Regions from separate parts of the Nonomuraea monospora genome, predicted to be linked through region 1. Evidence: predicted binding sites of a transcription regulator. Region 1 holds the regulator's gene; the other holds the start of a gene.
The links. Region 1 encodes HrcA, which represses chaperone genes, less so after heat shock. Its sites were predicted from a motif close to TTGGCACTCTCNNNNNGAGAGTGCCAA; they were not measured.

Region 1 (14,638 bases):
GAGGTGGGCTACCTCATCACCGGCGTGAAGGACGTGCGCCAGTCGCGGGTGGGTGACACGGTCACCTCGGCGGTCAAGGGCGCCCAGGAGATGCTGGCCGGCTACGAGCACCCGAAGCCCATGGTGTTCTCCGGGCTCTATCCGATCGACGGCGACGAGTACCCGGAGCTGCGCGAGGCGCTCGACAAGCTGCAGCTCAACGACGCCGCGCTGGTCTACGAGCCGGAGACGTCGGCGGCGCTCGGGTTCGGGTTCCGCGTCGGCTTCCTCGGGCTGCTGCACATGGAGATCGTGCGCGAGCGGCTGGAGCGCGAGTTCGGGCTGTCGCTCATCTCCACCGCGCCCAACGTGGTCTACCGCGTGATCATGGAGGACGGCAAGGAGCTGACCGTCACCAACCCGTCCGAGTTCCCCACCGGCGGCAAGATCGCGCAGGTCTTCGAGCCGGTCACCAAGTCCACGATCCTGGCGCCGTCCGAGTTCATCGGCGCCATCATGGAGATCTGCCAAGGGCGGCGCGGCCAGCTCCTCGGCATGGACTACCTGTCGGAGGACCGCGTCGAGATCCGCTACACGCTGCCGCTCGGCGAGATCATCTTCGACTTCTTCGACCAGCTCAAGTCGCGCACCCGCGGCTACGCCTCGCTCGACTACGAGCCGGCGGGCGAGCAGGAGGCCGACCTGGTCAAGGTCGACATCCTGCTGCAGGGCGAGGCGGTCGACGCCTTCAGCGCCATCGTGCACAAGGACAAGGCCTACGGCTACGGCGTCGACATGGCCAAGAAGCTGCGCGAGCTGATCCCCAGGCAGCAGTTCGAGGTGCCCATCCAGGCTGCCATCGGCGCCAGGGTCATCGCCCGCGAGAACATCCGCGCCATCCGCAAGGACGTCCTGGCCAAGTGCTACGGCGGTGACATCTCCCGTAAGCGGAAGCTGCTGGAGAAGCAGAAGGAAGGCAAGAAGCGGATGAAGATGGTCGGCCGGGTCGAGGTGCCGCAGGAGGCCTTCGTCGCCGCGCTGTCCACCGACTCCAGCACCGACAAGACCAAGAAGTAGCCGCTTTTCCGGGCGGGGGCGCCTGAATACCCTTGAAAGCATGGAAGTGGTACAGACGGCGCGCCTCGTGCTATCTCGCGTGACTTCGGACGACCTGGACGCCGTTCACGAGATCCACTCCGACCCGCGCACCAGCGTCCACCACCCCGGCGGGCCCGTCACCGAGCTGGAGTCCAGCCGCGCCATGCTCGACCTGTGGCTGGCCGACTGGGACGAGCGGGGGCTCGGCTACTGGGCCGCCCGCCTGCCGGGGGATCCGCGCGTCCTCGGCTTCGGCGGGCTGCGGCACGCCGTCGTGGACGGGGCCGAGGTGCTGAACCTGTACTACCGCTTCCGTCCGTCGGCGTGGGGGCACGGCTACGCCGTCGAGCTCGCCCGCGCCGCGCTGCGGGTGGGCAAGGGGCTGGGCACCGTGGTGGCCGTGATCAGGGACGTCAACCTGCCCTCGCATCGGGTGGCGGAGCGAGCGGGCATGCACAAGGACCGGACCATTCCGTACGGTGGGATGCCGAGCGACGTGTACGTGGCCTGACCCCCGTCACTTCCTCACGCTGCTGGTACGCGTCCGCCACACGAACCCCGCCAGCACCACCGCGCTCACCACCCCCTGCGCCACCAGGAACGGAGCCAGGGCCGTCGGCTGGGAGGCCAGCGCGGCGGCGGGAAGACAGCCGAGCAGGGCCAGATCCGGCCCGGTGGCCGCCCAGAAGAGCGGACCGGTCGGAATCGGCCCCTGCGGTGTGTCGATGACCGGCATGGAATGGTCCACGGGCGCGCGCCTGGCCATCCGCAGCGCCGCGGCGGCCAGCGCGGGCGCGGCCAGCGGCCCGAACAACCACCACGCCCCGACACCGAGCCCCGGCCCCAAGGCGAGGCCGGTCAGCGCCAGCGCCGCCCACGCCCCCGCCAGGAACCCGGGCAGCACCGCGCGGGCCGCCAGCGCCCGCCGGTGGCCCACCCCGATCAGCCGGGCCAGAGCCGGATTGTCGGCGTCCCGGCGCGCCCCGGACGTGCTGATCGACGCCACCGCCAGCGCACCCCCGAACACCGCCACCCCGAGAGCCACCGGCGAACCTCCAGCCTGCGCCAGGACCGCGGGCAGCGCGGCAGTCGCCGCCACCCCCACCAGCCGCCCCCGCCTGCGGGCCAGCCGCCGCCAGTCCTGCCAGGCCAGCGCGAACGGCGCGGGCAGCGACGGCCAGCGACGGGAGGCCAGCTTCCTGGCCCGCCAGTGGTTGTCCTCGGCGATCCAGGTGAGCGCGCCGGGGTCCAGCGACACGGCCGCCCCCGCCACGTGCCCGGCCCTGGTGGAGGAGGCCACGAGCGTACGGGTGGGGATGCGTTCGAGCGACACCCACGCCTGCCGTACCAGCAGGCCGGACACCACGGCGGCGCCGGACACGGCGGCGGCCAGAGCGCTCAGCGGGGCAGCCGCCGCGATGGCCAGCACCGTGCGGAGCTGACCGGTCACCGCCACCACCGCCAGCACCAGCAACACGGCGATCGCGCCGCTCAACCACAACCGCCACGACGACGACGCCTGCCCCAGCACGGCCAGCGCCATCCCGCCCACCGCCGCCGCCACACCCACGACCAGCGCGCCCAGCACCCGCCACACCAGTTGGTCAGGCGCGCCCAGCACGGCCAGCAGCCCCACCCCGAGCACCACCCCGGCCACGGCCGCGATGCCGAACAGCAGCCGCGCCGTGCGGCCCAGCACGTGCCGGCGGCTCAGGGGGGAGAGCAGCAGCCAGGAGGCGTCCGCCCCGGACAGCAGCACGGGGCCGGCGTTACGGGCCGCGCCCAGCGCGCCGGCCAGGGCGAGTGCCAGTAACGCCATTCCGGCGCCCATGCGTGCGGGGTCTCCGGGTATGGCCAGGGCTGCTAGGACGTCCGACAGGGGTTTGCCTGCTACGGCGATGAGCAGGAGCAGGGAGAAGACGGAGACGTAGCGGTCCATCAGGGTGGTGGGGGTGCGGGCGCGCGATCGCAGATACGCCCGTACGGCCTGGACACCGGCTCCTGGTGACGCGGTCATGCGGTCACCTCTTCCGGTGACTTGGTCATGCGATCAGCCAGACGCCGATTTACCGGTGACTCGGTCACGCCGGCTTCCGGTGACCTGGGCGCGCGATCACTCAGACGCCGGCTCCCCGGCGGCCCGATCATGTGATCCCCTCCACGCCGGCTCCCCGGAGACCAGGCCGTGCGATTCCTTCCACGCCGACTCCCCGGCGACCCGGTCATGCGATCACTTAGACGCCGGCTTTCTGGCGACCAGATCATGCGATCACCCCGGACGGGGCGACCTGGCGGCCGATGGCGGCCAGGCCCTGGTCGTGGGTGGCCATCACGACGGTGCCGCCCTCGTCCGCGTACTCGTCGAGCAGGTCCGCCAGATCGGCGCGGAAGTCCTTGTCCAGGCCACGCTCCGGCTCGTCGAGCAGGAGCAGCGTGCTCGGCCGCAGCAGCGTGGCGGCCAGGGACAGCCGCTGCCGCTGCCCGGTGGACAGGTTCAGCGGCGGCGCGTCGGCCCGCTCCTCCAGCGCGAACAGCTCCAGCGCCGCGTCCACCGTCATCCGGGCCTGGGCGTGCACGGCGCCCATCAGCTCCAGATGCTCGCGCGCCGTGAGCCCCGGATACCAGGCGGGCTCGTCACCCAGCAACGCGACACGACCCCAGAACCCGGCGTCATCGGCCGGCGGCTGCCCGAACACGCGAACCTCGCCCGAGGTGGCGGGCTGCAACCCAGCCAGACACCGCAACAGAGTGGACTTCCCGGAACCGTTCGGACCCACCACGGCCACGATCTCACCCGGCTCCACGGTCAGGTCCAGGTCACGGAGCACGGGATTGCCACCGAGCTCCACGGTGAGGGCGTCAACGCTGACGATCGAGTCGTACACCGTTCGAGCGTATCCACCACCCCCGCGAACCGCGCACCCCGGCAGATTCCCGCTCTGCGACGCTACAAGCCCTACAGCACAAGGGATTCTGTCGGTGCCACCGTCTACCTTCATAACCGAACACCTGTGCGACTGGAGGGTGACGTGATTGCTTCTGAGCGATTCGAGCGTGCCGCGGTGCTGGGGGTGGCTGTGGCCGAGGAGACTCGGCGGTTGCTGAGCCGCCACTTGGAGGACCGGGAGGAGGACGCCGACGGCACGGTCCTGGTGGACGTGCCGTACCCCGACGCGGCCGTCGTCGCGACGCTGCTCGACGTGGCGGCCGAGTGTTTCGGCGAGCGCGGCAGCTCCGTCGAGGAGACGCGGCAGGCGGCGTTGGAGACGTTGTTACAGCTTGCGGGCTTCGACGAGGAGTCGCAGCTCAACCGGGCTGCGCCCAGCCGTGACGATGGGCGCAGGTGACTGCCTGGGCTCGGTCTTGGAGGTGTGCCCTGGCGATGAGGCTGCTGAGGTGAGGCGCCTGGGCTGGGGCGAGCGCCTAGGTATGGCCTGCGCCGGCACCTGGTCCTGCGCTCGCGCCGCCTGAGCGCGCGTTCTGACGGCCCACGCCCATGCCCGCGCCTTGGGTGTAGGCCTGCCGCTGGAACCCGCTCTGCGCCGCCTGAGCGCGCGTCCCAGCGAGCCATGCCTGCGGCCTGGGGCAGCGCCGAGCTCCGGGTGCGAGCCTGCCCTGCCTGAGCGCGCGTCCCGGCGGCCCGCGCCCGTGGCCGCACCCAGACCGGGGCGGGCGCGTGGTGTGAGCCCGTGCCCGCGCCTGGGGCGGAGGCGGCGTCGAGGGGTCGATCTCGATTCTGGGGAGGAGAGCGCGGGCACTGACGAAATATCGGTTCGCCGAGGACAGGAGGCTTCGATTACCGTCCCCATCATGCGCATTCTCTCCGTGAACGTGGGCATGTCGAGCGACGCCGCATGGGCGGGGAGCCTGGGGCGGACGGCGATCGACAAGCGGGCGGTCCCGCACCGGGTCGCGGTGCTGGAGAACGGGCTGGTGGGAGACGAGCGGGCCGACCAGAAGCACCACGGCTCGCCGGATCAGGCCGTCTACTCCTACGCCAGGGAGGACTACGACTGGTGGGAGCGGGAGCTCGGGAGGGAGTTGCGTGACGGCCGGTTCGGGGAGAACCTGACCACTTCGGGGATCGACGTCAACGGCGCCCTGGTCGGGGAGCGGTGGCGGGTGGGCAGCGCGCTGCTGGAGGTGACGCGGCCGAGGACGCCGTGTGCGGTGTTCCGCAACTGGATGGATGAGCGGGGGTGGCTCAAGCGGTTCACGGAGGCGGGGCGGCCGGGGGCTTACCTGCGGGTGGTCGAGCTGGGGGAGGTCGGGGCGGGGGATGAGGTGGAGATCGTCTCGCGGCCGGATGTGGGGGTGAGTGTGCTGGACTGGTTCCTGGCCCGGCATGGGGACAGGGACGCGTTGCGGCGCATTCTGGACGTGCCTGGGCATGACGCCCGATGGGATGAGATGGCGGAACGGGCCTTTGCCTGAGGGCGTCCTCCCTCAGGAAAGTCCCTGTCCGCGCACCCGCCCGCACCCCACCGTCAGGCAGCTCACTGCCGCACCACCGCCGGCGTCATGTAGCTCACCTGACGCACCAGCACTGTCACACATGCTGTGAGCCCACGTGACGGGGGCATATCGACCTACGCGGCGGGCCACCCGCACACCAACAGAGGCTCCGGATGAGGGGGATGGCCGGGCGGGCGGGTAGGAAGCGCCGCGCCCGGCCAGGTCGGTCAGCGCAGCACCGAGTACAGCGCCGAAGTCAGCGAAGCCTTGGCGTCATCCTGATCGATGGACCACATCATCGACCCGCCAAGCCCCTTGAGCCGGATGTAGGCCGCCTTCTGCACAAGCACGGCCGGATCGTCGTACGACCAGAACTCGTTCCCGTCGTACAACCACATGGCCCCACTACGCAGATCCCGATACCGCTTCCCCGGCTTGGACACCAGATCCTTGTAGTCCTCGTTCCCAGGAGCCCACTTCCCGGGCGCGGGCCCGGTGGCGGGCTTGTAGAGGCCGTCCCCGCCGCCGGTCACACCGGTCCATCCCTGCCCGTAGGCGGGCACGCCGACGACGATCTTGCGGGCGGGCGCGCCGCGGGAGAGGTAGTCGCGTACGGTCTGGTCCACGCTGTAGCGGACCGGGTTGGGGTCGCGGCGGTCGGTGAGGAGGTTGCCGTTGTGCCCGGTCTGCGGCTCCCAGGTGCCGTGCAGGTCGTACCCCTGGACGGTGGCGAAGTCGAGCTGGCGGAAGACGTCCCGTACCTCGAAGCCGGCGTCGATCTTGGCGGCGGCGGCCGGGAGGAAGGCGCTGAGCTGGGCGGAGGCGGAGTAGGCGCGCAACTGGGAGCGGAGCTCGGTCACGAAGAGCGTGAAGTTGCGCTTGTCCTCGGGACGGATGACGTTGCCTTCGGCGCCGGAGGAGCCCGGCCACTCCCAGTCGAGGTCGATGCCGTCGAAGACGCCCGCGCCGGCGCCCGGCTCCAGGCCCGGCAGGTTGCCGCGCAGCCACAGGTCGATGCAGGAACTGGCGAGCGCGGCGCGGGACTCGGGGGTGAGGACGGCGTCGGAGAAGTGCGCGGAGCCGGTCCAGCCGCCGAGCGAGATCATCACCTTCAGCCCCGGGTGCTTGGCCTTGAGCTTGCGGAGCTGGTTGAGGTTGCCGTTGAGGGCCTGTCCCGGCGCGTCGGCGACTCCGTCCACGCTCTGCTCTGCCGGTACGGGCCGCTGCCAGTCGGCCCACGGGTCGGAGGAGTAGCAGCCGCCCTGGGCGTTGACGAACCCGAACGCGTAGTTGAGGTGGGTGAGCTTGGCTGCGGCGCCGGTGACGTCCACGTCCTTGACGTGGTAGTTGCGGCCGTAGACGCCCCACTGGATGAAGTACGCGACCCGCTTGAAGCCGGTACGGGCCTCGGCCGGCACGGAGAACGCGGTGAGGCCGAGTAAGAGCGACAGTGCGATCAGGATCTTCTTCTTCACGAGCGGCTCCCGGGACGCGCACTTATATAGGAAACTTTCCTTTAAGTTAGACGCGATCGTAGAGCGGCCGCCCGTCCCCGTCAACGATCCGCGACACCGCCTCCGGGCTCGACAGCAGCGACCACGCGTACACGGGATCGGCGAACAGCCCCACCATCACGTCGGCGACGTCCTGCCTGGTCCCGGCCGCCAGCATCAGCCGCATGACGTGCTCGGCCGGCGGCTGCAGGAACATGTTCGTCCAGTGCGTGACAGGCCCGCCCACCTCCCACATGCGCGCCGCCGCGGCCCGGCAGAAGGCGGCGTCGTACGGCCCGCCGGCCGCGATCGCGTCGGCCACGATCCAGGCGCACCTGGAGCCCAGGTTCGCGCCCTGGCCGGTGAGCGGGTCGTTGGTGACGTAGGCGTCGCCGATGGCCAGCGCCATCCTCCCGCTCGGCAGCTCCGCCACCGGCCGCCGTACCGTGGGCGTGATCGCGCCCTGCAGCAGGTCGGTCGGCCCCAGCAGCTCGAACGCGTCCGGCTCCACCCGCTCGGCCAGCCGCGGCGTGTGCTCGCGGAACAGCGGGAGCAGCGCGGCCGCCACCTCGTTCCAGGGCAGCCGGGTGATCACCTCGAAGGGGCCCCCGGGAACCGCCTCGATGATGATGCCCGAGACCACCCCCTCGCGCGACACGATCGGCGCGCGGAAGATCTCGCCCACGCCGCCGGCGATGTTGAAGGAGAAGACGTCGCTGGGGCGCATGCCGTGGAAGAGCCCGGCGGCCAGCAGGCGCTGCGGCCGGTCGTACGGGGACAGCTCGGGATCGCGCGGGAACAGCTCGGCCACCGAGCGCCGCCCCGCCGCCACCACCATCAGCTCGTGCCGCCGCGACCAGCGGTCCACCTGCTCGGCGTCCGGGGCGGTGCCGGAGACGACGATCGTGCCGCCGCGTTCGGCGAAGTCGTCCATGAACGCGGGGATCAGCAGCCGGAAGTCGGTCGCGTTGTACGCCTTCCCGAAGGTCCCCGTGAACTCCAGCGGCGGGTCGCCCTTGAGCGAGAGCATGGCGTCGATCATCATCGCGCCCGGGTCGCGGTAGTGCGCGGAGCCCAGCGCCCGCTCCCTGTCCAGGGTGTGACCCGACCGGCCCACCGTGTTGGGCAGCCGCCCCTTGCGTAAGGTTTCCGCGTCGCCCTCGCAGTACAGCGTCGTCTCGACGCCGAGCTGCTGCAGCCGCAGCGCGAGGGTGAGCCCCGAGATCCCCGCTCCGACGATCCCGATCCCGTTACCTGCCATGCGCTTCCCTCCTGGATTGGAGCACTCCTGGGAGGCGGGCAAACTGGAAGGCGTGCCATCCACCCTGCCTGACGGCGATCCCGCGCCCACCTCGGGCGAGCTGCCCGCCGGCGCCCTGCGCGGCCTCGGCGAGCGCCCGTTCGGCTTCTACGTGCACGTGCCGTTCTGCGTGACGCGCTGCGGTTACTGCGACTTCAACACCTACACCGCCGCCGAGCTGGGGCCCGGCGCCTCTCACCGAGATTACGCCGACACGGTCGTCGAGGAGGTGCGCCTCGCGCGCCGCGTTCTGGGCGAGAGCGACCTGCCGGTGGAGACGGTGTTCTTCGGCGGCGGCACGCCCACCCTGCTGCCCCCGGAGGACCTGGCCAGGATCCTGGCGGCGATCGACTCCGAGTTCGGGCTGCGGCCGGGCGCCGAGGTCACCACGGAGGCCAACCCCGAGTCCGTCGACCCCTCCTACCTGGAGAAACTGCGTCACGGCGGGTTCAACAGGGTCAGCTTCGGCATGCAGAGCGCCCGCGAGCACGTGCTGCGGGTGCTCGACCGGCGGCACACGCCGGGCCGGGCCGCCGCGGCGGTCCGCGAGGCCAGGCAGGCGGGGTTCGAGCACGTCAACCTCGACCTGATCTACAGCACGCCGGGCGAGACCGACGACGACTGGCGGGCCTCGCTGGCCGCGGCGATCGAGGCCGGGCCCGACCACGTGTCGGCGTACTCGCTGATCGTCGAGGACGGCACCAGGCTGGCGGCCAGGATCCGGCGCGGCGAGCTGCCCATGCCCGACGACGACGTGGCCGCCGACCGCTACCTGATCGCCGACGAGATGCTGGCGGAGGCCGGTTTCCGCTGGTACGAGGTGTCCAACTGGGCCGTCTCCGACGAGGCGCGCTGCCGCCACAACCTGCTCTACTGGACGGGCGGCGACTGGTGGGCGGCCGGCCCCGGCGCCCACAGCCACGTCGGCGGCACCCGCTGGTGGAACGTCAAGCACCCCGCCGCCTACGCCCAGCGGCTGGCCGCCGGCGCCTCGCCCGCCCACGCCCGCGAGGTGCTCGCCCAGGACGACCGCGACGCCGAGCGGCTGATGCTGGAGCTGCGGCTCGACTCCGGCTACCCGCTGGCCGACGTGGCGCCGGACGCGCGCACCGCCGTCGCCGGCGCCCTGGCCAGGGGGCTGCTGGAGCCGGAGGCGTTCAAGCGGGGGCTGCTCGTGCTGACGCTGCAAGGGCGGTTGCTGGCGGACGCGCTGATCCGCGACCTGCTCGTCTAGGTGATCATCCTGATGGAGAACGGGTACCGGTAGGGCTCGCCCTTCTGCGCGGCCATCGCCGCCTGGATGTGGAAGATCAGCGACAGGATCCAGATGATCGGCAGCAGCGCGATGCCGATGAACACGACCGTCAGGATGCCCGAGATGAGGTAGCCGATGAACATCGTGATCTGGAAGTTGAGCGCCTCCGCCGACTGGTCCCTGACGTAGGGGGACTCGTCCTTCTTCATCAGGTAGATGATCAGCGGGCCGATCCAGGAGACCAGCAGGCCCAGGAGGTGGGACAGCATGGCCATCGTCGTGTCGTCGGTGCCGGGACGGGGGCCGAACCTGCCGGGGATGTACGGCTCGCCGCGGCCTTGGGCGTAACCGTAGCCGGGGGGCTGGTTCGGGGGCGGGGGAGGGTAGCCGCCGGGCGGGGGCGGGGCGTAACCCCCGGGCGGGGCGTAACCCCCGGGAGGCGGCGGCGGGTAGCTCCCGGGCTGGCCGTAGCTCGGCGCGGAGCCGGGCTGCTGCCCGTAGGGGGTCTGAGGGCCATAACCGGGCTGCTGGCCGTAGCCAGGCTGCGGAGTCGGCTGGCCGTAACCCGGCTGTGAGGTGGGCTGCTGACCGTAGCTCGGCTGAGAGCCATAACCCGGCTGAGAGCCGTAGCCCGGTTGAGAGCCAGAGCTCGGCTGGGAGCCGTGGTCAGGCTGGGAGCCGTAACCCGGTTGGGAGCCGGGCTGCTGGCCGTACTCCGGGTACTGCGGGCCGGAGCCCTGAGCCGGCGGGAGGTCCTCCGGGGTGACCCTGCGCGTGGCGTCGTCATCATCGGCCGGCGGCGGGGACGGGTCCTGGCTCATGGTGCCTCCGTAACGAAGTCGATCAGTTCCTCGACCCGGCCGAGCAGCTCCGGCTCCAGGTCGGTAAACGTAGAGACGGCGCCGAGAATCCGCCGCCACGCCTCGGCAGGCTCCATCCGCCAGCCCAGCGCCGCGATGACGCCTTCCTTCCACGGCACCCCCCGAGGCACGTCGGGCCAGGCGGGGATGCGCAGCACGGACGGCTTGACCGCCTGCCAGATGTCGATGAACGGGTGCCCCACCACGAGCACGTCCGGCGAGGTGATCTCGGCGGCGATCCTGCTCTCCTTGGACCCCGGTACCAGGTGGTCGACCAGCACGCCCAGCCGCCGCCCCGGCTCGGGGCCGAACTCCTCGACGATGGCGGGCAGGTCGTCCACGCCTTCCAGGTACTCGACCACGACCCCCTCGACCCGCAGGTCGTGGCCCCAGATCTTCTCCACGAGGGCGGCGTCGTGCACGCCCTCCACGTAGATCCGGCTCTGCCTGGCGACTCTGGCCCGCAGACCGTCCACGGCGATGGAGCCGGACGCGCTGCGCCTGGGCCCTGCCGGGGCCGCCGCCTCGGGGCGTACCAGGGTCACGGGCTTGCCGTCGAGCAGGAAGGCGGCGGGCGCGAGGGGGAACAGGCGGCGCTTGCCGAACCGGTCCTCCAGGGTGACGGCCTCCTTGTCGCAGGCCACCACGGCGCCGCAGAAGCCGCTGTCGGCGTCCTCCACGACGAGGTCCTGCTCGGCGGGCACTTTCGGGATCTTCCCCTTGCCCGGCCGCCGCCAATTTCCCGCCAGTACATCGCCCTCGTACACACGGGGACCGTAGCAAATCACCCGCTGACCGCAAGGCGCTTGCGCGCGGCGCTGCGCCGGACCAGGACGGTGATGGTGCCGCCGATCGCGATGAGCAGCCCCGCTCCGGGGATCAGGAACAGGGCGGCCAGCCCGCCGGTGATCCCGCCGACGGCGGAGAAGGCGTCGCGGCCGACGCCGTACCGTACGGCGGCCTGTTCCTGGTTGGTGCAGGTGAGCTGGTAGTCGCCCTTGGCAGGCGCGTTGATGACGAGGAACTGCTCCCATTCGGCGCCGCCGGCCGTCACCTTCTGGGATCCGGTGGTCTTGGCCAGCTTGGCCTGCCCGCTGATGGAGCAGTTGTAGGTGACCTGAGTGTCACTCGCGATGTACACGCCCGGCTTCTCGGCCGGGTCGACCGATACCGTGACGCTCTCCCCGGACGCGAACGTTCTGGTCGGGGCCAGGTCCGTCACGCTGGTCACCACGCCGCCGGCGAACAGGAGCACCCCGGCGATCCCGCACACCAGGAAAACGCCCCAGACCGCCGCGATCCACCAGAAACTTGGCTTTATATCTTTGGGGTTGATTCGTGGTGGAAGGCCGTATTGTCCGTACTGAGGTGGTGGGCCGAACTGGGTGGCGTCGCCGTACTGTGGTGACGGCGCCTGCCAGGGCGGCGGAGGCGGTGGCTGGGACCCCGGCTGCGGGCCGTACTGGGGAGGTCGCGGCGGACCGGGGTATGGACCCTGCCCGGGCGGCGGGCCGTACGACGGTGGCCGGGAATCGTCGGTCATATCGGCAAGTGTGAGGCCTGTCGCTTCGAAGAAGCTAGAAGCAGGATGAGGGACGCGGTGTTATCGCACCTTGTGGGCGAGAGCCGTACACTTGGCACTCGGGAACACAGAGTGCTAGACCTCGCGTTCCTGATATGGACAGAGGCAGGAGGTGAGCACGTGCTCGACGATAGGAAGCTGGCGGTGCTCCGCGCCATTGTCGAAGACTACGTGTCCACCAACGAACCGGTGGGCTCCAAGGCGCTCGCCGAGCGCCACAACCTGAAGGTCTCCCCGGCGACGGTCAGGAACGACATGGCCGCGCTGGAGGAGGAGGGCTACATCACCCAGCCGCACACCAGCGCGGGCCGCGTCCCGACGGACAAGGGCTACCGCCTGTTCGTCGACCGGCTCTCGCAGGTCAAGCCGCTGTCCGGGGCCGAGCGCAGGGCGATCGAGACGTTCCTGGCCGGCGCGGTCGACCTCGACGACGTGGTGACCCGCACGGTCCGGCTGCTCGCGCAGCTCACCAGGCAGGTGGCGGTCGTGCAGTACCCGGCGCTGACGCGGTCGACCGTCAGGCACGTCGAGCTGGTCCCGCTGAACGACCGGCGGGTCATGTTCGTGCTCATCACCAACACCGGCCGCGTCGAGCAGCGCGTGGTCGACCTGCCCGAGGCGATCGAGGACACGCGGATCGCGCACCTGCGCGCCGTGCTCAACGCCTGCCTCGACGGCTGCGGCCTGGCCAGCGTCCCCGAGCTGGTCGCCGACCTGCCCGAGCGGCTGTCCCCGGAAGACCGGCCCGCCGCGGCGACGATCCTGTCGGTGCTGCTGGAGACGCTGGTCGAGCGGCACGACGAGAAGTTCGTGTTCGCCGGCGCGGCCAACCTCGCCGGCGCCGACTTCACGACCGGCCTGCGCGACGTCCTGGAGGCGCTGGAGGAGCAGGTCGTCCTCATCCGGCTGCTCGGCGAGACTTCCGATACCCCGTCCGCGCTCACCGTGCGCATCGGCGCGGAAAACCCGTACCTGCGGGGGACATCCGTCGTCGCGACCGGATACGGTTCTGGCGACAACCAACTGGCCCGGCTCGGTGTGCTGGGGCCCACCAGGATGGACTATCCCGTGACGATGGGCGCCGTACGCGCGGTGGCACGCTACGTCAGCCAGATCCTGGCTGCATCATAAGAGGTCGATAAGTGGCAAACAGCGACTACTACGCCACCCTCGGGGTGCGCCGTGACGCAAGTCAGGATGAGATCAAGAAGGCTTACCGCCGACTCGCCCGCGAGCTGCACCCTGACGTGAACCCCGATCCTGAGACCCAGGAGCGCTTCAAGGAGATCACGCAGGCCTACGAGGTGCTGTCCGATCCGAACAAGCGCCAGATGTACGACCTGGGTGGCGACCCCTTCGGCGGCGCGGGAGCGGCGGCCGGCGCAGGCGGCTTCGGCGCGGGCTTCCCGTTCAGCGACATCATGGACGCCTTCTTCGGCACCGCGACCGGCACCAGGGGGCCCCGCTCGCGCGCCAGGAGGGGCCGCAACGCCACCATCCGGGTCGAGCTGGACCTGCGCGAGACCGCGTTCGGCACCACCCGCGAGCTGGTCGTCGACACGGCCGTGCTCTGCGAGGTGTGTCACGGGGCAGGCGCCGCGCCGGGCACCCACCCCGACACCTGCGACATGTGCAACGGGCGCGGCGAGATCTCCCAGGTCACCCGCTCGTTCCTGGGCCAGGTCATGACCTCGCGCCCGTGCCCGCAGTGTGGCGGCTTCGGCACGATCATCCGCCACCCCTGCCAGGAGTGCTCCGGCGACGGCCGCGTGCGCACCCGCCGTACCATCAAGGTCCGCATCCCCGCGGGCGTCGAGGACGGCACCCACATCCAGCTCGCCGGCGAGGGCGAGGTCGGCCCCGGCGGCGGCCCGCCCGGAGACCTGTTCCTCGAGATCGTCGAGCGCAACCACGAGATCTTCGAACGGCGCGGCGACGACCTCCACTGCACCGTCCAGATCCCGATGACGGCCGCCGCGCTCGGCACCATCCTCACGGTCGAGACGCTCGACGGCGCGGAAGAGGTGGACGTCCGCCCTGGCACGCAGTCCGGGCAGGTCATCACCATGTACGGCCGTGGCGTGCAGCGGCTCAACGAGTCCGGCAGGGGCGACCTGCTGATCCACGTCAACGTCGAGACCCCGATGCGCCTCGACACCGCGCAGGAGGACCTGCTGCGCGAGCTGGCCAAGCAGCGGGGCGAGGAGCGGCCGCCGGGCAAGTTCGCGCCTGGCCAGCAGGGCTTCTTCTCCCGGCTGCGCGACGCCTTCAACGGCCGGTGACGGTCCCGGTCTTCCTGGCTCAGGGCCTCGACGGCCCTGAGCTGACGCTCGACGGCCCCGAGGGGCGGCACGCGGCCTCCGTGCGCCGCCTGCGGCCAGGCGAGCGGGTCGATCTGACCGACGGCGCCGGCGCGGTGGCCGAGTGCGTCGTGCGCGAGACGCTGAAGGACGCACTCCGCCTGGACGTGCTGCGCCGCTACGACGTCGAGGCGCCCCGCCCCCGGCTCGTCGTCGTCCAGGGGCTGCCCAAGGGCGACAGGGGCGAGCTGGCCGTCGAGATGATGACCGAGGCGGGCGTGGACGTCATCGTCCCCTGGTCCGCCGCGCGCAGCAT
Region 2 (14,638 bases), on a different contig from region 1:
CGACGTCGAGGCCCAGCTCATGAAGCTCGACCTGCAGAAGAACGGCGAGGTCGAGCTGCCGCCGTACGAGAAGCCGAAGATGGCCGGCTGGTACACCGGCAGCGCGGTGCCCGGCGAGAAGGGCGCCTCGGTGATCATCGGCCACGTCGACACCAAGACCGCGCCCGCCGTGTTCTACAAGCTCAGGCAGTTACGCAAGGGCGAGACCGTCAAGGTGGAGCGCAGCGACGGCAAGGTCGTGGAGTTCAAGGTCGACTCGATCGAGCAGGTCCACAAGGACAGCTTCCCCGCGCAGCGCGTCTACGTGGAGGACGGGCTCAAGCTGGTGACGTGCGGCGGCAAGTTCGACTACGCCAAGGGCGAGTACCTCGACAACGTCATCGTGTACGCGTCCCAGGTGTGACGGCCGGAGCCTGCGCGAAGCGGCCAGGTGAGACCCGCGCGGCGGGTAGGCTAAACAGTCGTGCTGGTCCTGGCCTTTGATACCGCGACGCCCGCCGTCACCGCCGCGCTCCACGACGGGGAGCGCGTGCTCGCCGAGTCGACCACGATCGACGCCCGGCGTCACGGCGAGCTGCTCGTGCCCACCATCGAGGTCGTGCTGCGCGAGGCGGGCACGACGCTGCGCGCCGTGACGGCCATCGTGGCCGGCAGCGGCCCGGGCCCCTACACGGGGTTGCGCGTCGGGCTGATGACCGCGCAGGGCCTGGCCACCACGCTGGGCGTGCCCGCGTACGGCATCTGCACGCTCGACGCCGTCGCCTACGGCAGCAAGCTGTCCGAGCCCTTCGTCGCGGCCACCGACGCGCGCCGCAAGGAGGTCTTCTGGGCCCGCTACGCCGACCACCGCACCCGCGACGAGGGCCCCTTCGTGGACCGGCCCGCCGACGTGCCCGTGGCCGGGCTGCCGGTCGTCGGCGCGGGCGCGCGGCTCTACCCCGACCTGCTCGGCGACGGCGGCGACGTGCCGCCCTACCCGTACGCGGGCGCCCTGGCCGCCCTGGCGGCCGAACGGCTCGCCGAGGGGGTCACGCTCGGCCCGCCACGCCCCATCTACCTGCGCAGACCCGACGCGGTGGTGCCGGGCGCGCCCAAGCGGGTGACGGCGTGAAGCTGCGCCCGATGACCGAGGCCGACCTGCCCGCGGTCATGGCGATCGAACGGGCCACGTTCCCGCTCGACGCGTGGAGCGAGGGCATGATGCGCGGCGAATTGGCCGAGATGCCCCGCACCCGCCACTACGTGGTGGTCCTGGTCGACGACGAGATCGTCGCCTACGCGGGCCTGGCAGCCGCCGGCGACCAGGCCGACGTGCAGACCATCGCGGTGCTCGACAAGCACCAGGGCACCGGGCTCGGCGGCGCGATGCTGACCGAGTTGCTGGCCGAGGCGGCCCGCAGAGGAGCGCGGGAGATCTTCCTGGAGGTGCGCGCCGACAACCCGCGCGCGCAGGGGGTCTACCGGCACTACGGGTTCGAGGAGATCGGCACCCGCCGCCGCTACTACGACGACGGCACCGACGCGATCATGATGAGAAGGAAGCTTGGTGACTGACGCACCCCTGGTCCTCGGCATCGAGACGTCCTGCGACGAGACCGGCATCGGCATCGTCAGGGGTCACACGCTGCTGGCCAACACGATCGCCTCCAGCATGGACGAGCACGCCAGGTACGGCGGCGTGGTGCCCGAGGTCGCCTCGCGCGCCCACCTGGAGGCCATGACGCCGACCGTGGAGGCCGCGCTGGCCCAGGCGGGGCTGAGGTTCTCCGACATCGACGCCATCGCCGTCACCGCCGGCCCGGGGCTGGCGGGCGCGCTGCTGGTGGGGGTGGCGGCGGCCAAGTCGTACGCGCTCGGCCTCGGCGTGCCCCTCTACGGCGTCAACCACCTGGCCGCCCACGTCGCCGTTGACCAGCTCGAACACGGGCCGCTGCCCAAGCCGTGCATCGCCATGCTGGTCTCGGGCGGCCACTCCTCGCTGCTGCTCGTGCCCGACGTGGCCGGCGACGTCATCTCGCTCGGCTCCACGGTGGACGACGCGGCGGGCGAGGCGTTCGACAAGGTCGCGCGCGTGCTGGGCCTGCCGTTCCCCGGCGGCCCGCACATCGACAGGGCCGCCCGCGAGGGATCGGGATCGGCGATCGCGTTCCCGCGCGGCAAGCTTGACGACGGCACGCTCGACTTCTCCTTCTCCGGGCTCAAGACGGCCGTCGCGCGCTGGGTCGAGGCGCGCGAGGCGGCGGGCGAGTCCGTCCACGTGCCCGACGTGGCCGCCTCCTTCCAGGAGGCCGTGGTGGACGTGCTGACCCGCAAGGCGCTGCAGGCCTGCCGCAAGTACGACGTGCACGACCTGCTGATCGGCGGCGGGGTGGCGGCCAACTCGCGGCTGCGGGCGCTGGCCCAGGAGCGCTGCGACGCGGCCGGGGTGCGGCTGCGGGTGCCGAGGCCGGGCCTGTGCACCGACAACGGGGCCATGGTGGCCGCGCTCGGCTCCGATCTGGTGGCCGCCGGGGTGACGCCCTCGACGCTGGAGATCCCCGCCGACTCGTCGCTGCCCATCACGACCGTGCACGTGTGAGGGCGCGGGGCCGCCGGCCCCGCGCAGTCCTCAGTCCTTCGACCTGGTGGGGCGCAGGAGGGCCTCGGCCAGCGCCAGCATGGTCTCCTCCAGCGCGTCGAGCCGCTTGGTCAGGTCGGCGGCGGCCGGCCGCACGACGCCCGACACCGCGTCGGCCATCTCGTCGCTGTCGGGGCGGGCCTTGACCAGCTCGGTGAGCGCGTCGGTGGCGGCGGTCAGCCGGTCGGCCTGCTCGCCCACGTGCGACTGGAGCAGCTCGCCCACCCGCTCGGGGATGGCCAGGTCGGCGGGCAGGCGGCTCACGGACGCGGTGACGGCCTCGATGCGCTCGTCGACCGACTCCAGGTGCTCGCCCGCCTGCTCGGCGCGGGCGGTCAGCCCGTTGAGGTGGGTGTCGAGGCCGTGGAAGCGGTTGTCGAGGCCGCCGAAGTGGCCGTCGATGGTGTCGAAGCGGGTGCTCATGTGCTCCTCGGCCTCGACCAGCCGCTCGTCGATGGCGTCCATCTGGTTGTCGAGCTTGTTGAAGCGGCCCTCGCTGCGGGTGGCCAGCTCGGCGGCGTGCTGGTCGGTGACGGCCATCCGCTCGTCGAGCGAGGAGAAGCGGGCGTCGATGCGGACGTCGAGGGCGTCGAAGCGGTCGTCGTGGCGGCCGAGGTGGCCGTCGAGGGTGCCCAGCCGCTTGTCGACCGCGCCGAGCTGGCCGTCCATGGAGACGAGCCGCTTGTCGACGCCGCTCATGCGGCCGTCGAGGCCGTCGATCCTGGTGTCGATGTCGGCCAGGCACTCGTCGGCGGACTCCAGCCTGCCGTCGAACCCGGTGAGCCGGGAGTCGAGCGCCGTCAGCTTGCCCTCGGCCCTGTCGAGGCAGGCGTCCACGCCGCTGAGCCGGGCCGTCAGGCGCTGCTCGCTCTCGCCGAGCTGCACGGCCAGGTGCTGGTCGGCCTCGTCGAGCCGGGTGGTCAGACGCTGCTCGACGTCGGCCAGGCGGCCGGTGAGCGTCTCGTCGGCCTCCTTGAGCCGGCTCACCAGGCGCTCGTCGGCCTCCAGAAGGGCCGTGGCGAGCCGCTGGTCGGTCTCGTCGAGCCGGGTGCCGAGGCGCCTGTCGGTGTCGTCCAGGCGGGCGCTCAGCCGCTCGTCGGTCTCGTCGAGGCGGACGGTCAGCCGCTGGCCGGTGTCGTCGAGCCGGGCGGTGAGGCGCTGGTCGGTCTCGTCGAGGCGGGCGGTCGTGCGCTGCTCGGCGGCCTCGACCTTGGCGGTGAGCTGCTCGGCAGTGCCCGCGACGCTCTCCGACAGGTCGCTGACGACGTCCTCGACGCGGTCGGTGCGGGCGGCCAGCTCGGCCATCGACTTGTCGAGCCGCGTGAAGCGGCTGGCGGCGGCCTCCATGCTGGTGTTGAGGCCGGCGAGCTGGGCCGCGAAGCCGGACATGCCCTTGGTGATGCCGTCGGTGGTGTCGAGCACCGACTGCAGGCGCTTGAGCGCCTCATCCACGCTCTCGCCCACCGTGCCCAGGTCGGCCCACAGGCTCGGCAGCTCCGCCACGGGCGTCACCCGGGCGTCCACGTGGCCCACCTTCTCGCCCACGGCGTCGACGTGGTCGCGCACCGCCTCCACGTGCTGCGCCAGGCCCTCCGCCCACATCGGCGGCTTGGCGGACATCTCGTCGAGCCGCCCGCTGACCGTCTCCAGCGTGCCGCTGAGACCGCCCAGCTCGCGCTCGCGCACCTCGCGCAGCAGCCACTCCATGCCTTCGAGCCGCTGGCGGATCTCGTCGAGCACGGCGCCCTGGGTGCGTTGCTCGTAGACATGGTCCTGAGCGGCACGGGCCAGCAGGTCTCGCATCCTCTTGGGGACGGCGTCGTAGCCGTTAGGAAGAAGGGCGGCGTGGTTGGAATGGTCCACCGAAAGCTCCTTCGCTCGCCGACGGTCTGCCGCGCAGCGGTGGGATAGGTCCGGTTTATCGATGAAGGGTGAGAGCGCGGTCAACCGCAATAGGGCGGAGAACTCCTCGCCCGGCCCACCTTAGCCTTTCGATCAAGGTCCGTCAGGGGTGAATTGAAAGATCGCGGTTAACGTACGGATGACCGGGATCGGTGATTCGGGCAGGTGGGGAGGCCTTGCACAGGATTATCGAGGGTTTGTCGGCAATTCTGGTGAGCATGATCACCATGGAATTGTCGCCTTTGAGGCGCAAATCGGTGCGGAGGCGTTCGATGTCCACGGCGGAGCCGCGCTTTTTGATGGTGACATTGCCGATTTGTCGCTCGCGGAGGGTGGCGCGGAGCTTTTTCAGGGAAAAAGGCATGATGTCCTCCACCTCGTACGCGGCCGCCCAGGGAGTGTCCACCAGGGCGTCGGACGTGATGTAGGCGATCATCGGGTCGAGCAGCCTGCCATCCACCAGCTCGGCCACCTCGCCCACGAGGTGCGCGCGGACGGCGGCCCCGTCCGGCTCGTAGACGTAGCGGCCCGGCGCGCCCGCCTCGGCCTGGACGCCGGTCGCCGCCAGCGTGTGGCCGCCGGGCAGCAGCGTCGCCCGCCTGCCGCCGCCGGCCCCGGTCCACAGGGTGGCCTCCTTGACCTCGCCCTTGAACGACACCCACTCGGCCTCCGCGCCCTCGGGGATGAACTCGTACGGGATGCCCGGGGCGACCTTGAGGCAGGCCAGGCGTGCGCGGGCCAGCAGGCCGAGCACCACCGGCCAGGGCGGGGAGTAGGCCATGGGGTCGAACGTCCTGCCCCTGCCCGTCCGCCTGGCGGGGTCGGCGAACAGCACGTCGTGGTCCTCGGGGGTGACGTCCGCCGCGTCCGCCACGCTCACCGTCACCCGGGCGGACAGGCCGAACGCCTCCGCGTTGGCCCTGGCCACGGCCACGGTCAGGGGGTCGGTGTCCACGGCGGTCACGGTGCAGCCGGCGCGGGCCAGGGCGAGCAGGTCGCCGCCTACGCCACAACAGGCATCCACCACCCGGGGCGCTCCTGCGCTGTGCGGGGCGGGCTGGGGCGCGTTCGTGTCGTGCTGGGCGGGCCGGGGTCTGGCTGTGCCGTGCAGGGGTGTGGCTGTGCCGTGCAGGGTGAGCAGGCGATGGGCGCGGTGGGTGGCGACCTCCGCTCTCGTGGACTGCTCCAGGCCGTGCGGCGTGAAGAACATCCGCCCGGCGTCCGCGCCGAACTTGGCCCTGGCCCGCTGCCTGAGCCCCGCCTGGGTGAGGGCGGCGGAGGTGAGCGCCGCGTCGTACGTCCTGCGCAGGGCGGTGGCGGCGGCGACCGGGTCGGCGCCCGCCAGCTCCCCGGCCTCCGCCAGCGCACGCCCGCCGCGCGGGGTCAGCAACTCGGTGAAGGCGTCGAGGTCCACGTCACAAGACGTTAGCGCCACGCCGGGGGCGGGCATGCTCCAGGGCGGCGCGGCGGCGGCGGGGACACCCTCGCACGTGGAAGACTGGGGTGCGGAGGGGCGCCGCGACGGGGTCTGATCGCTCTCAGCAGACACGCTCGTGTTGACTGTCAAGCCCCTCTTGCATATGTTTCCTGTTGGCACTCTCCCCTTGAGAGTGCCAACGTGCGACGAGGCAGGTCTGACACCCGCGACGGCAGGCCCAGCTGGTCGCCTCTTCTAGATCATTCAAATCTGAAGGGGAGGTCCGATCGTGACGACCGCCACCAAGGTTCCCGTTAAGCCGCTCGGCGACCGCATTGTGGTCCAGCCGCTTGAGGCCGAGCAGACCACCGCTTCCGGCCTGGTCATCCCTGACACCGCCAAGGAGAAGCCGCAGGAGGGCAAGGTCCTCGCGGTGGGCCCGGGCAACTGGGATGAGGACGGCGACAAGCGGATTCCGCTCGACGTCTCCGAGGGCGACATCGTCCTCTACAGCAAGTACGGCGGCACCGAGGTCAAGTACGGCGGCGAGGAGTACCTCGTGCTCTCCGCCCGCGACGTTCTCGCGATCATCGAGAAGTAAGCCGGTTGTGTCGAGCCCCGGGCGCTCTTGAGGGCACCCGGGGCTTTCGACGCCAGGAGAGGACTTTCAGCAATGGCGAAGATCCTGGAGTTCGACGAGAACGCCCGCCGCGCTCTCGAGCGTGGCGTGAACGCCCTCGCGGACGCCGTGAAGGTTACCCTCGGCCCGCGTGGCCGCAACGTCGTCATCGACAAGAAGTTCGGTGCTCCGACGATCACGAACGACGGTGTGACCATCGCTCGTGAGATCGAGCTGGAGGAGCGTTACGAGAACCTCGGCGCCCAGCTCGCCAAGGAAGTTGCCACCAAGACCAACGACATCGCGGGTGACGGCACCACCACCGCGACCGTCCTGGCCCAGGCCATGGTCCGCGAGGGCCTGCGCAACGTGGCCGCCGGCGCCTCGCCGCTGTCGCTCAAGCGCGGCATCGACAAGGCCGCCAAGGCCGTCAGCGACAAGCTGCTGGCCAGCGCCCGCGAGGTCGGCGACAAGAAGGAGATCGCCAACGTCGCGACGATCTCCGCGCAGGACGCCCAGATCGGCGGCCTGATCGCCGAGGCGTTCGACAAGGTGGGCAAGGACGGTGTCCTCACCGTCGAAGAGTCCAACGCCATGGGCATGGAGCTCGAGTTCACCGAGGGCATGCAGTTCGACAAGGGTTACCTGTCGGCCTACATGGTGACCGACCCCGAGCGGATGGAGTCCGTCCTCGAGGACGCCTACATCCTGCTCACCCAGGGCAAGATCTCCTCCATCGCGGACTTCCTGCCGCTGCTGGAGAAGATCGCCCAGACGAAGAAGCCGCTCCTCGTGGTCGCCGAGGACGTCGAGGGCGAGGCCCTGGCCGTCCTGGTCACCAACAAGATCCGCGGCACCTTCACCTCCGTGGCCGTCAAGGCCCCGGGCTTCGGCGACCGCCGCAAGGCGATGCTGCAGGACATGGCCATCCTCACCGGCGGCCAGGTCGTCAGCGAGGAGGTCGGCCTCAAGCTGGAGCACGTCGGTCTCGAAGTGCTCGGCTCGGCCCGCCGCGTCGTCGTCACCAAGGACGCCACGACCATCGTCGACGGCGCCGGTGACGCGCAGGCCATCGAGGACCGCGTCAAGGAGATCAAGATTGCCATCGAGCAGTCCGACTCCGACTGGGACCGCGAGAAGCTGCAGGAGCGCCTGGCCAAGCTCGCCGGCGGTGTGTGCGTGCTGCGCGTCGGCGCCGCCACCGAGGTGGAGCTGAAGGAGAAGAAGCACCGCCTCGAGGACGCGATCTCCGCGACGCGCGCCGCCATCGAGGAGGGCATCGTCTCCGGCGGTGGCTCCGCGCTCATCCACATCTCGAAGGAACTCGACGACCTCGACCTCACGGGCGACGAGGCCACCGGCGTCGGCATCGTCCGCCGCGCGCTGGTCGAGCCGGCCCGCTGGATCGCCGAGAACGCCGGCCTCGAGGGCTACGTGGTGACGCACAAGGTGGCCGAGCTGGAGGCCGGTCACGGTCTCAACGCCGCCACCGGCGAGTACGTGAACCTGCTCGACCAGGGCGTCATCGACCCGGTCAAGGTCACGCGCTCGGCCGTGCAGAACGCGGCTTCGATCGCGGGCATGCTGCTCACCACCGAGGCGCTCGTGGTGGACAAGCCCGAGGAGGAGGCCCCGGCCGCCGGCCAGGGTCACGGTCACGGCCACGGCCACTGATCGCGCTGCCTTCCGCTCCGTCTTACGGCCCGCACCCTTCTTGGGGGGTGCGGGCCGTACGGCTTTCCGGGGGTGGGCGCGGGGTTTCCGGCGCGGGCGACCCCGCAAGGGGCACCGGCCCGCGGCGGCGACCCGCGCGGGGTGTGAGCGCGTGCGGTGGTGCGTGCGGCATGCGCGCTCGCAGGGTGCGGGCGCTCCCGCCGCGTGTGCCCGTCCGGAGGCGCGGTGGCGCGTGCTCGCGCGGTGGCGCGGTGGCGCGTGCTCGTGCTGTGGCGCGGTGCGTGCCGTGCCGCTTGCTCGTGCGGTGGCGTGCGGCCGTGTGGTGATGCGGGCGGTTGCGTGTGCGCCGTTGCGGTGATGCGTGCGGTGGGTGCGCTCCTGCAGCGGCGTGCGCCCAAGCGGTGGCGCGTGCGCTCCTGCGGCGTGCTCATGCGGAGGTGCGCGGTGGCGCGTGCTCGTGCGGGGGTGCGTGCCGTGCCGCTTGCTCGTGCGGGCGGGGTCGCGTGGGGGGTCTGGTGGGGGCGGCCTACGCTGGGCTCGGGAGGCGGTGGTGCATGCGGTACGCGCGGGCGGTGGAGCGGCTGAGGATGCTGGCCGAGGGGTGCGAGCAGACCCGGCGGCTGCCGGCCGAGGAGCCGTTCCTGCGCGAGGCGTACGTGTTCGGCGCACTGACCGAGGGGGCCGACCCGATCGGGGAGATCGAGGTGGCGTTCGTGCTGAACCTGCCGCCGCAGGAGGCGGCGTGGGGGACGCATCCGCCCGGCACGGCCTGGCTGGTGGACTTCCTGCGGCTGGACGAGGGCGGCGTCGCCTACTGGTGGCGTTCGTTCAGGGAGCCGGTGGCCAACCACCACATCAGGGAGCCGGTCCGGTTCTGGTCGCTGGACGGGATCGACAAGGGCGTGCTGGAGGCGCTGAGGGAGCGCCGGTTCGGGGCGCTGCGCGACGCTGGGGCTCCTGGAGGGCCGGGGCCGGTGGCGCCGGTGGCGGAGGAGCTGGAGGCGGCCCTGGAGCATCTCAGGGCGGTGCACGGGGCGTACTGGGACCGGCAGTGGCGGCGGGAGCATCGGGGGCTGCGGCGGTATCCGGAGCACCATCTGTGGGAGGCCGTGCGGGGGTATCTGGAGCTGCTCGGCCTGCGGGACGAATGAAGCGTCGGGTGATCTGAGGGCTGCTGACGGCATGTCCGGTGGTGGGCGGGATGGGGGAAGTGGGGGAAAAGGTGGATTATTGGAGTAAACCGAGAGTGTGCGTTAAGCGTCTGCGGTCTGACAAATGTCGTGCATTCCGGCTTATCGTCTGAAACATTATGTCAGTATTAAGGCTTAGTGTGGTCGGTTGATTACTGCTCGTTATCGTCGCTTCAATGTGACCAATCCGTAGCCGTTCGCTATGACGACAGGCCGGATCAGTGCGGGCATCATGCCTATCGTGAGCGAGGGAAGCGTCGCCGACGCCAAAATTGGGGTAAGGCTCGCGTCGAGACTTCCGGCACGGACGGATGACTCCGACCTTAGGGAACTGACGAGCCTCGCCGTGCAGGGAGATCGCAGTGCGATCGAATCCCTGCTCGGTGAGTTGCGTCCGATGGTGGTGCGGTATTGCCGCGCCAGGCTGGGCAGGGTTTCAGGGCAATATCACATTGCCGATGACGTAGCCCAGGAGGTGTGCATCGCGGTGTTGTCCGCGCTGCCGCGGTACCGCGACATGGGGCGGCCTTTCGCGTCCTTCGTGTTCGGGATCGCCTCGCACAAGGTGGCCGACGCGCTGCGGAGCTCGGTGCGCTCCGCCGTGCCGACCCAGGATCTGCCCGACGGGCCCGACGACGGCCCGGGGCCCGAGGAGACGGTGGTCCGCTACATCGAGGTGGAGCACGCCCGCCGGCTGCTGGCCAGGCTGCCCGACAACCAGCGCGAGTTGCTGCTGTTGCGGGTGGTGTCGGGGTTGTCGGCCGAGGAGACCGGTAATGTACTCGGTATGTCACCGGGTGCGGTCCGCGTCGCCCAGCATCGGGCGCTGGCGAGATTGAGGCAGATGGCCGAGCTGGAGTCGGCTTGACGCCTGAGGAGGAGACCGACGCGCTGCTCGACGCGCTCGGTCGTGGAGAGACGCCCGACTCAGGCGATCCGGCGGCGCGCCTGCTCGCCGCGCTGCTCGACGACGTCGATCAGCGACGCCCCTTCGAGCCGATGACGCCATCCGAGGTCGATCAGCGACGCCCCAGCGCGCCCATGACGCCGTCCGAGGTCGATCAGCGACGCCCCAGCGCGCCCATGACGCCGTCCGAGATTGATCAGCGACGTCCCGTCGCGCCGATGACGCCGTCCGAGGTCGATCAGCGGCGCTCCTCCGTGTCGATGACGCCGTCCACGTAGCCGCGGGCGTAGTCCCAGCTCACGTAGTCGGCGGGGTCGGGGTGGAAGGCCGGCTCGTGCACCTGCGGCTGGCCCTTCTCGATCATCTGTTTGAGGTTGCCGCGCAGCAGCTCCCAGTCGAAGAAGTGCTGCTCGCCGCATTCCGGGCAGTCGAGCACGAGGCCCAGCACCCCCTGCGGTTCGAGCAGGGAGCGGAAGACCTCGACGTCGGCGAGGTCGGTGATGGCCTCGTCGCGCTCGGCCGCGGTGAGTGGCTCGGCGTCGTCGAGCGCGCCCATCGCCGAGGACGGGTCGTTCGGGTCGTCCGCGAACGGATCGCGGGGGACGTCTTCCAGCACCTTCCCACCATATGACCGAAGCGGCCCGCGCGGTGGGGTTTACCTCAGCCATCCGCGCCGGGCGGCTTCCACGCCTGCGTGAAAGCGGGATTGAGCGCCCAACTCGGTCATGGCGTCGGCGAATCTCGCCCGGACCGTGCGTACCGAGACGCCGAGCTGGCGGGCGATGGAGTCGTCGCACATGCCCTGCGCGGCCAGCCGCAGCACCTGGACCACGCCGTCGCTCCTGTGCCCCCAGGGCAGGGGCATGGCGCGGGCCCACAGCTCCTGGAAGAGCGAGGTGAGCATGCCCACCACGACGGAGGTGCGGACGAGGTAGAAGTTGTAGGCGTGGTCGGGCAGGTTGCCGCCCCAGTGGGCTGGCAACCCCGCCATGTCGGGGCCGGCGGCCATGAACCAGCTCGGCACGCGGTCGAGCGTGCGCACCTCGCCGCCCGCGTCGAGGAGGCGGGTGAGCTGGTCGCGGACGCCGGGGAGCACGAGGGTGGAAACGGGAATGATCGCCTGAACTGTCAGCAAATTCCGTTTTTGCGCATCAATCCAAGGATCCGCAAATTTCCGGGCAAAATCTGTCATGGTGCGATCGTCGGGAACTGCCGTGAGTAAAGGCATTGGTGACGTTTGACATTGTACGGCGATGCCCACCACGCTCTCGTAGAGGATGTCCGCCCCGCTCGCCATCTCCACCGTGAAAGGCCCGCTGCGATAGTCGCGCCCGGCGTCGTAGTCGCGGATCAGCCCGCGGATCGAGCCGAGTGCCGAGTCGATCCTGCGGCTCTCCTCCGCCAGCCGGTCGAGCCGCTCGGCGATCAGCCGCCCGAGCGCCGCGGCGGGATGTCTGGCCAGGTACTGCCCGGACTGTTCGTCGATCACGCCCAGCTTGACCAGGTCGTCGAGCTGTCTGCTCACCTTCTCGATCGGGTCGTCCATGGCCTGCGCCAGGTCGGAACGTGTCGCTTTGTGCAGGCGTAGCACCGCTGAGTAGAGCGCGGTCTGGGCCGGGTCGAGGCCCAACGTCTGGAGCGGATCGGGCAGGATTCGCGGCTCGTTACGCATTATGGGCGGCTCCGTCGGGGGGACACGGGCGTGCCGCGAGGATAACGCCGTATTCTCTCCGTGTCCGCGCGATTGCCGTGACTGCTTCTCCGGGGCGTGCAACTTCGTGCAATTGCACGTTTTCACATTGCGATGTTCCGTTGAGTAACGCAGGCTTTACCTAGCGTCGGCATCCAGCCAAGGGCGCGGCAGCGCCGGCCATCAGGACGCGGAGGGGGGTTCGGTGGCGTGAGGCGCTGCCGTTGCCCGGATGCCGGTGGCCGGGGGATGGGACGGATCACCGACCGTCCCATCCCCCGGCACTTTTGTTGAGGCCGGGAGTACGACGGACCATGGGCGCGGGCGACCGCGCCCAGGAGGGGTCGCCTGAGGCGACCCTCGTGGGGGTCTTCGTGCTCCCGGCTTCCATGCGTTTTGGACGCAGGGCCTAGACTTGGTGCACATCAAAGCTAGGCAGGAGGGGGCCGCGGCATGTCCAAGTTCACCGAGATGGGTTTGACCTTCGATGACGTGCTGCTGGTGCCGGGGTATTCGGACCTTCAGCCAGGGGAGGCCGACACCCGATCTCGCCTGTCCAAGGGCATCACGCTGTCCATCCCGCTGGTCTCCGCGGCCATGGACACCGTCACCGAGGCCCGCATGGCGGTCGCCATGGCCCGCCAGGGCGGCATCGGCATCCTGCACCGCAATCTGTCGGTCGAGGAGCAGGCCCAGCAGGTCGATCTGGTCAAGCGGTCCGAGGCCGGCATGGTCACCAACCCGGTGACCTGCAGCCCTGACGACACGCTGGCCGACGTCGAGCGGCTGTGCGCCACGTACCGGATCTCCGGGGTGCCCGTGACCGACGTGTCGGGCACGCTGGTCGGCATCGTGACCAACCGTGACATGCGCTTCGAGACCGACCAGACGCGGCCGGTCCGCGAGGTCATGACGAAGATGCCGCTCGTCACCGCGCCGGTGGGGGTCTCGCGCGACGACGCGTTCGCCCTGCTCAGGCAGAACAAGATCGAGAAACTGCCGCTGGTCGACTCCGACGGCAGGCTGCGCGGCCTGATCACGGTCAAGGACTTCACCAAGAGCGAGCAGTACCCGCTGTCCACCAAGGACGCCGGCGGCCGGCTGATCGTCGGGGCGGCCGTGGGCGTCGGCGGCGACGCCGAGGTGCGCGCCAAGGCCCTCATCGAGGCCGGCGTGGACGTCGTGGTGGTGGACGTGGCGCACGGCCACTCCAAGGGGCTGGCCGACATGATCGCCAAGCTCAAGGCCAACAGCAAGGTCGAGGTCATCGGCGGCAACATCGCGACCAGGGCCGGCGCGCAGATGCTGGTCGACGCGGGCGCCGACGCGGTCAAGGTCGGCGTGGGCCCCGGCTCCATCTGCACCACCCGCGTGGTGGCCGGGGTGGGCGCGCCGCAGGTCACGGCCATCCACGAGGCCTCGAAGGCCTGCGCGCCCGCCGGGGTGCCGGTGATCGGCGACGGCGGCCTGCAGTACTCCGGCGACATCGTCAAGGCCATCGCCGCCGGAGCCGACACGGTCATGCTGGGCTCGCTGCTCGCCGGGTGCGAGGAGTCGCCCGGTGAGCTGATCTTCATCAACGGCAAGCAGTTCAAGTCCTACCGGGGCATGGGCTCGCTCGGCGCCGTACGCAACCGCGAGCGCGGCGGCACCTCCTTCAGCAAGGACCGCTACGCCCAGGCCGACGTCGGCGGCGAGGACAAGTACATCCCCGAGGGCATCGAGGGTCAGGTCCCCTACCGCGGCCCGGTCGCGGCCGTCGCCCACCAGCTCGTCGGCGGGCTGCGCCAGGGCATGTGGTACGCGGGCTGCCGCACGATCGAGCAGATGCACACCGACTGCGAGCTGATGCCGATCACGGCGGCGGGCCTCAAGGAGAGCCATCCCCACGACATCCAGATGACCGTGGAAGCTCCGAACTATCACAGAAGGTAAGAGCATGACTCAGCAGGTGGAGATCGGCCGGGGCAAGACCGGGCGGCGGGCGTACTCGCTTGACGAGATCGGCCTGGTGCCCTCGCGGCGCACCCGTGACCCGGAGGAGGTCTCGATCGCCTGGCAGATCGACGCCTACCGGTTCGAGTTGCCCGTGGTCGTGGCTCCCATGGACAGCGTGGTCTCGCCGGCCACCGCCATCGAGATCGGGCGGCTCGGCGGCCTGGCGCCGCTCGACCTCGAAGGGCTGTGGACGCGTTACGAGGACCCGCTGCCGCTGCTGGAGGAGTGCGCCGCCCTCGACCAGGAGGCGGCCACCAGGCGGCTGCAGGAGATCTACGCGGCGCCGATCAAGGAGGAGCTGATCGGCCGCAGGATCGAGGAGATCCGCGCCTCCGGCGTGACCACCGCCGTCCGGCTGTCGCCGCAGCGCACGGTCCAGTACCACAAGACCGTGATCGACGCGGGCGTGGACATCTTCGTCATCCGCGGCACCACGGTCTCGGCCGAGCACGTGTCGGGGCGGGCCGAGCCGCTCAACCTCAAGCAGTTCATCTACGAGCTGGACGTGCCGGTCATCGTGGGCGGCTGCGCCACCTACACCGCCGCGCTGCACCTGATGCGCACCGGCGCGGCCGGCGTGCTGGTCGGCTTCGGCGGCGGCGCCTCGCACACCACCCGCAACGT

Region 2: groES (co-chaperone GroES) is a predicted target of HrcA. The motif match lies at 6,110-6,136, and genes of this name have one in related genera.

What each region holds. Positions count from the first base shown of each region.
Region 1 is NZ_BAAAQX010000002.1:550,230-564,867, reverse strand. It holds gene lepA (translation elongation factor 4) at 1-1,056, shown strand, start outside; gene ABD331_RS05895 (GNAT family N-acetyltransferase) at 1,097-1,588, shown strand; gene ABD331_RS05890 (DUF6297 family protein) at 1,595-3,094, opposite strand; gene ccmA (heme ABC exporter ATP-binding protein CcmA) at 3,339-3,962, opposite strand; gene ABD331_RS05880 (hypothetical protein) at 4,107-4,424, shown strand; gene ABD331_RS05875 (MOSC domain-containing protein) at 4,888-5,511, shown strand; gene ABD331_RS05870 (glycoside hydrolase family 18 protein) at 5,760-7,007, opposite strand; gene ABD331_RS05865 (styrene monooxygenase/indole monooxygenase family protein) at 7,054-8,286, opposite strand; gene hemW (radical SAM family heme chaperone HemW) at 8,339-9,559, shown strand; gene ABD331_RS05855 (DUF4870 domain-containing protein) at 9,556-10,401, opposite strand; gene ABD331_RS05850 (DUF3097 domain-containing protein) at 10,398-11,207, opposite strand; gene ABD331_RS05845 (hypothetical protein) at 11,225-11,695, opposite strand; gene hrcA (heat-inducible transcriptional repressor HrcA) at 12,143-13,153, shown strand; gene dnaJ (molecular chaperone DnaJ) at 13,165-14,304, shown strand; gene ABD331_RS05830 (16S rRNA (uracil(1498)-N(3))-methyltransferase) at 14,301-14,638, shown strand, end outside.
Region 2 is NZ_BAAAQX010000050.1:33,328-47,965, reverse strand. It holds gene ABD331_RS53860 (class F sortase) at 1-403, shown strand, start outside; gene tsaB (tRNA (adenosine(37)-N6)-threonylcarbamoyltransferase complex dimerization subunit type 1 TsaB) at 464-1,111, shown strand; gene rimI (ribosomal protein S18-alanine N-acetyltransferase) at 1,123-1,554, shown strand; gene tsaD (tRNA (adenosine(37)-N6)-threonylcarbamoyltransferase complex transferase subunit TsaD) at 1,547-2,578, shown strand; gene ABD331_RS53840 (apolipoprotein A1/A4/E domain-containing protein) at 2,609-4,480, opposite strand; gene ABD331_RS53835 (class I SAM-dependent methyltransferase) at 4,623-5,933, opposite strand; gene groES (co-chaperone GroES) at 6,226-6,537, shown strand; gene groL (chaperonin GroEL) at 6,610-8,229, shown strand; gene ABD331_RS53820 (DUF7711 family protein) at 8,784-9,380, shown strand; gene ABD331_RS53815 (sigma-70 family RNA polymerase sigma factor) at 9,652-10,287, shown strand; gene ABD331_RS53810 (hypothetical protein) at 10,284-10,604, shown strand; gene ABD331_RS53805 (DUF5319 domain-containing protein) at 10,565-10,942, opposite strand; gene ABD331_RS53800 (helix-turn-helix transcriptional regulator) at 10,982-11,998, opposite strand; gene guaB (IMP dehydrogenase) at 12,470-13,951, shown strand; gene ABD331_RS53790 (GuaB3 family IMP dehydrogenase-related protein) at 13,956-14,638, shown strand, end outside.